Regions from separate parts of the Vibrio rhizosphaerae genome, predicted to be linked through region 1. Evidence: predicted binding sites of a transcription regulator. Region 1 holds the regulator's gene; the other holds the start of a gene.

What was found. Region 1 encodes PurR, which represses purine synthesis genes. Its sites were predicted from a motif close to TNANGNAAACGTTTNCNTNA; they were not measured.
Region 2: a site for PurR is predicted at 1,610-1,629, ahead of OCV37_RS11365 (NCS2 family permease). Genes of this name have one in related genera too.

Annotation. Positions count from the first base shown of each region.
Region 1 covers NZ_AP024903.1:2,049,214-2,052,646, forward strand. The annotation lists gene cmoM (tRNA uridine 5-oxyacetic acid(34) methyltransferase CmoM) at 1-554, opposite strand, end outside; gene elyC (envelope biogenesis factor ElyC) at 624-1,454, shown strand; gene purR (HTH-type transcriptional repressor PurR) at 1,754-2,764, shown strand; cyclic di-GMP riboswitch class I at 2,907-2,992, shown strand; gene OCV37_RS08755 (TfoX/Sxy family DNA transformation protein) at 3,120-3,433, shown strand, end outside.
Region 2 covers NZ_AP024903.1:2,606,225-2,609,657, forward strand. The annotation lists gene gpt (xanthine phosphoribosyltransferase) at 1-264, opposite strand, end outside; gene OCV37_RS11365 (NCS2 family permease) at 302-1,591, opposite strand; gene OCV37_RS11370 (aminoacyl-histidine dipeptidase) at 2,406-3,433, shown strand, end outside.

The DNA of each region.
Region 1 (3,433 bases):
TTGCGATACGGCATGCCATCCAACACATGAGGAATGTTGCCGCAAATCACATTTTTCAGCACCAATCCGTGATGATTGTAAAACATGATGGACGCAACGCCACCGACCCTGACCTGAGCCAATAATTTTTCCAGCGCATCTTTCGGATCAGCCAGCCACTCCATCACCGCATGAAACATCAAAAAGTCAACCGGAGCGGTGATGTGCTGTTGCATATCCTGTACTGCCGCATGGACAAAGCGATACTGCGTAAGCAGACCATTTTTTTCAATATCGGTGTACGCCAACTGCAACATTTCAGAAGAAAGATCACATAATGTCACCTGATGTCCCTGTCTCGCGAGCCGCTGCGATAGCTGTGCCAGACCACCACCGGCATCCAGCACCGAAAGTGGGAATGCTTCCGGAGAAAATGATGTTAAAATAGTTTGAATATCTTCCCACACAATGGTCTGACGAATCATACCTTTGTCAGAGCCGTATATATTTTTTGCAAATTTGTGGGCAATATCGTCGAAATTGCGATCTTCAGTCACAGTAGCTTGAGTTATCATAACGAATCGTGCTGCTATTCTGTCATAGGAATGGCAGGAATAAAGAGGATTATTCGTTTTTAATCTCAATTGCTGTTTTTTCGGACTATTTCTTATATGTTTGAGCTTAAAAAAATCATATCTGCATTAATGATGCCCCTTCCCGCCTTGCTCATCATCGGTTTTATCGGACTGATGATGATTATGTTTTCAACAAAAAGGAAAACCGGTTGCCTGATTGTTCTGTTCTCTTACACATTACTGTTTTTAGCGTCATTCCAGCCTGTTTCTGACCGCCTTCTTGCCCCGCTGGAACGCAAATATTCAGCCTTTTTACCTGTAGAGGGTAGCATTGACTACATCATGGTTCTTGGCAGCGGTCATGTTGTCGATGATCAACTCCCGCCGACCTCTCAACTCAGTCGTTCCGCTCTCATGCGACTGACGGAAGGTATCCGGATTATGCGGATGTATCCGGGATCTCGTTTGATTCTTTCCGGATATGCCGGCGGTACCCGGTTTAGTCATGCCAGAATGCTGGCAAGAGTTGCTCTGTCACTCGGTGTAGCAAAATCCGATATCGTGTTACTGGAAAGTGCCAAAGATACCTGGGAAGAAGCTCAGCTAGCCGCAAGTTTTGTCGGACCGCGAAAACTAGTGCTCGTCACCTCTGCCAGTCATATGGATCGTGCATTACATGAGTTCCAGTCTGCTGGCCTCAACCCGATCCCTGCCCCAACCAATTATCTGTCTTATAAAAATATAGCGCAGCCTTGGATAAAATATGCGCCGAAAGCCATTTATCTCGAACAGACAGAAAGATATTGGTATGAAACATTGGGGAAATTCTGGCACTACTTGAAAAACTGGGTCGCGAATCAGGAAGCAACCGTTGCCGAACCGGCGAAACAGAAGCTTTAGCATGCATGATTTCATCATACAGTCTCAATTCATGGCAAAGACCAGCGGACGAGCAGAAGAGTGCCTCATTTTGATTGCTATTCCTGAACCGGCAGTCTAAAATTCGCGGTTAAGCATATTTTAGACCGACAAAAACCGCTAAATTTAGCGGTTTTTGTCCTTATTGGCGAATAACCTCAAGATGCTTTCGCGACGGGTTATCCAATGACGAAGTATAGATAAAATCTTCATCACTATTCTTTCAATTGTAATTTGCTCCGGACTGCTGGATCTTCAGCATAAGCGACAGGACAATACCTATGGCTACGATAAAAGACGTTGCCCGCTTGGCGGGAGTTTCAACAACAACTGTTTCACACGTAATTAACAAAACTCGGTTTGTGGCAGAAACGACTCAGGAAAAAGTCATGGAAGCCGTGAAAACACTCAACTATGCACCCAGTGCTGTCGCCCGGAGTTTGAAATGTAACTCAACGCGAACCATCGGGATGTTAGTGACTCAATCAACCAATCCCTTCTTCTCTGAAGTCATTGATGGTGTTGAAAGCTATTGTTACCGACAAGGCTACACGCTGATTTTGTGTAATACCGGTGGCCTGTATGAGAAGCAACGTGATTATATTCGGATGCTGGCTGAGAAACGAGTCGATGGGATGTTAGTGATGTGTTCCGATCTGACCGCCGAACTTTTAGATATGCTGGAAGCTTATAATGATATTCCCAAAGTCATTATGGACTGGGGGCCGGAGAGCTCTCAAGCGGATAAAATTATCGATAATTCAGAAGAAGGCGGCTACCTTGCAACCAAGTATCTGCTTGATAAAGGTCATCGCAAAATTGCCTGTTTGAGTGGACAGTTGTCAAAAGCGGCTTGCCTGGAGCGGATTCAAGGGTTCCGTAGAGCAATGGCTGAAGTGGGAGTGACACCCAATGAAGACTGGATTCTGGAAGGCAACTTTGAGTGTGATACTGCCGTTTTAGCCGCTGATAAAATCATTGCAATGGATGAACAACCGACAGCTGTTTTTTGCTTTAATGACACAATGGCTTTAGGGCTGATGAGTCGCTTACAGCAGAGAGGTATAAAGGTCCCGGATGATATATCGGTCATTGGTTATGATAACATTGAGATCTCAGAATATTTTTCTCCACCGCTGACAACCATTCACCAGCCGAAACGCCGGGTCGGAAAAAACGCTTTCGAAATCCTATTGGAACGGATCAAAAGTAAGGAACATGAACGCAGAACGTTTGAAATGCATCCTGAAATTGTAGAACGCAACACCGTTAAGGATTTAAACAAAAATTAACACCTAATTGACATTTCGTTGGAGGGAGGTCATTCCTCCAACCACTTTCTTTCTATTGATAACATTTATTAATTGGACTAGAATCACACATTGTGGAGTAGGCATTTCGATGGTTACTCCATAATTCCGTACTGGAAAAGTGTCACGCACAGGGCAAACCATCTGAAAAGATGGGACGCAAAGCCTCCGGCCTAAACCATGAAAATGATAGGTAGCGGGGTTACCGATGGCAAAAATGCATTTCACATTCGTCAATCTTTGACGTTTTGTTAACATACTTTCTGCATTCTTTTGCTAAATTCTCGGACCTGATTTTGGTGGCGTATTCATTTAAAAATACACCGAGACGTAAAGCATGGACAAACCAATTCTTAAAGATTCAATGCGGCTTTTTGAACAACTAGGCCGTGTCAAATCACGCTCAATGTTCGGCGGGTTTGGTATTTTCGTAAACGACATTATGTTTGCACTTGTCGTTCAAGACAAACTTCATATACGGGCAGACAATCACTCACTGGAGACGTTTAAAGCAAAAGGGTTTGAACCTTATGTGTATACAAAACGTGGTTTTCCGGTTGTGACCAAGTATTTTGCGCTTCCTGCAGACTACTGGAATGATGTAGATACAATTTTCAACATTGCAAAGCAAGCCTACTTAAATGCGAAAGA
Region 2 (3,433 bases), 560 kb from region 1:
ATCGACAATCAAATACCCTTCACCATCATGTTCAGGTGCTTTGAGCACGCTCATATCGCGCTGATGATCATGGTCATAACTAGAAATACAGATAGTATCGACGTAACGAATCCCCAGCTCCCGAGCAAGAATTGCCGCTGGCACAAGTCCACCACGACTCACCCCAATCAGACCTTTCCACTGTTCTGCAGGCATTTGGCGCTCAGCGAGCTGACGGCAATACATCTGCATATTATCCCATGTAATCAGGAATCTTTTGCTCATTGTTCTCTATCCAATTTTTTATCTAAAATCTAATTCGTTAACCTGCGATATATTTTACAACAAAAATCGCAGCCATGACCCACACACTGAGTGAAACATGACGGGCTTTACCGCTCAAGAGTTTAATCACCGCATACGAGATAAAACCTAAAGAGATACCTTCAGCAATTGAAGAGGTAAGAGGCATCATTAAACAGGTCACGACAACAGGCGCAGCCTCCGTGAGATCCCGCCAGTCAATACCAACCAAACCGGATAGCATCAGAATAGACACATAAAGGAGTGCACCTGCGGTTGCGTATGCGGGAATCATTCCAGCAAGCGGCGCAAAGAATAAAGCAAACAGGAAGAGAATTCCAACAACAACCGCTGTCAATCCGGTTCGTCCGCCAGTTGCAACACCAGCCGCACTCTCAATGTAAGACGTGGTATTCGATGTTCCGAGTAACGCACCGGCAACCGTTGCAGAAGAGTCGGCCAACAATGCCCGATTCAGACGCGGAATTTTTCCGTCTTCGCCAATAAGTTCTGCTTTCTGAGCAACACCGACAAGTGTTCCGGCGGTATCAAACAGGTCGACGAACAAGAATGCAAACACAACCGAGATCATGCCAACATCTAATAGTGCAGAAAAATCCAGCTGTAAAAATGTCGGGGCTATACTTGGCGGCATTGAAACCAACCCGGTCCAATGGACATCACCGATCATCAAACCAATCGCACTGATCGCCAAAATAGCAATCATCACCCCACCTTTCACATTACGATAAACCAGTGCGATCGTGAGAAAGAAACCGAGGGCGCCTAAAACACAATGCAGCGAAGTAATATGGCCAAGAGAAACCAGTGTCGCTGGATTATCAACGATAATCCCTGCATTTTTTAACGCGATAAAAGCAAGAAACAGACCGATCCCTGACGAAATACCGGTCCTTAAAGACATTGGAATTGAATTGATAATCCATTCCCGAATCTTAAATAAACTCAGTAGGATGAACAACACGCCTGAAGCAAAGACTGCTGCCAAAGCAACCTGCCACGTATACCCCATGCCGAGCACGACAGTATAGGTGAAAAATGCATTCAGTCCCATCCCCGGCGCCAGCGCTATCGGATAATTCGCGACAAACCCCATGATGAAACAGCCAACAGCAGCTGCCAGACACGTTGCCACAAAAACGGCGCCATGATCCATGCCTGTATCCGCTAGAATTGCTGGATTCACAAAAATGATATAAGCCATGGTCAGAAAAGTCGTAATTCCCGCAATGACTTCTGTTCGCATGGTTGTCCCATGTTCACTCAGTTTAAATAGCTTCTCGAGCATGATGGTTCCTATATAGATTCAAGTAAACGGTTGCGTAAACGATTGGGAGGCGATTATAGAGAGTAAAGACGGCAAATTCTAGCGCAATTGATATAAAAACTGACCTAATAGTCAAGTTTATGAAACCTTGTAAATATCTCGATTTACACGGTATCGATTATCAAAATATCGGAGTCATCCCCATCTGTGATTGCATCAGACAAGCAGGCTCAACCGCACGGTAGGATAAAAAAACGCCACTTCATATGAAGTGGCGATGGAAAGGGGTCAAAATCTTCCAATAAATTTAGGGGTGAACAAAAATGTCCGAGCCACAAGTTTCTATCGGTGCCAACTGAACAACAGACCATCAGAGCAAATCGGTCTAATCAGAGCCTCGAATATTCCCCATCGTTCTCGTTGGAAAATACTTCATTCAGGCGTCCCAATAAACGGGTTCAATAGAAGCGTTGCAGGCAGATTCAAATATACCATAAAGAAAATTTATTACAACAAAACCGTGATAAAAATCAAATAAAGCCAGATTTAGTTAAATTTTATTGAGATTTATGTAATTTAATTACCAAAATAAAACTTTTTGATGAAATTTTATTCCCTAACCTCAACAACAATAATCAATGCAGCTCATATTGATTTTAAAAAAAACATTTGTCGAACTATCCCCTGCATGATGAGGGTGATATTCTCTTGCTATCGACTGGTGCACAGGGTCTTCAGTACAAACGAACGCTCAAGTACAGACTAAACTTTACGCACCAACTCAGTTTGATTTGATCCACTTTTCATCAACCACGTTGTGGAACAGGAGTCTTCAGTGTCAGAATTCCAATCCGAAATCAGTCATCTTTCACCATCTCTTGTCTGGAAATTTTTCGATAAGATATGTTCTATCCCGCATCCTTCATATCATGAAGAAAATCTCGCACAATACATTATCGAATGGGCTCAAGAGCAATCGCTTGATGTCAGACGAGATCCTACAGGTAACATTTTTATTAAAAAACCGGCCACATCAGGCATGGAAAACCGAAAAGGGGTTGTTTTACAGGCGCATCTGGATATGGTGCCCCAAAAAAATGAAGAGACGGTTCACAACTTCGAACAAGATCCGATTCGCCCTTACATTGACGGAGACTGGGTCACCGCTCAAGGCACGACTCTCGGTGCAGACAATGGGATTGGAATGGCAACCTGTCTTGCTGTTTTAGCCGCCGATAATATCCAACATGGTCCTTTAGAAGTGCTGTTGACCATCAATGAAGAGGCAGGCATGACGGGTGCGTTTGGTCTGGAGCCGGGTTACCTTGAAGGCGAGATCCTGCTGAATACGGACTCAGAACAGGAAGGCGAAGTTTACGTCGGATGTGCCGGAGGTATTAACGGACTACTCGCGTTTGATATTGAACGGAGTCCGGTACCGGCAAACCATGTCATCCGCAAACTCCAGCTCAAAGGTCTCAAAGGTGGCCATTCAGGCTGTGATATCCATCTTGGCCGCGGCAATGCCAATCAATTATTAGCTCGATTTTTGGCACAACATGCCAAACCACTTGCATTCCGACTGATTGATTTTCAGGGTGGCTCATTGAGAAATGCGATTCCGCGTGAAGGTTTTGTGACTTTATGCCTCCCTGAAGAAAATGCATCCGAACTCGCTGAAGCATTCCAACGTTTCTCCGCAACCATTCGTCAGGAACTGGAACAGACAGAAGGCAATATCATCACCGAATGTCATGATATTGAGCTGGATCCGCAACGGCATCAGGTATTTGATTTATCGACTCAGCAACGTTTCATTGCCACACTCAATGCCAGCCCCAATGGCGTGATTCGGATGAGTGA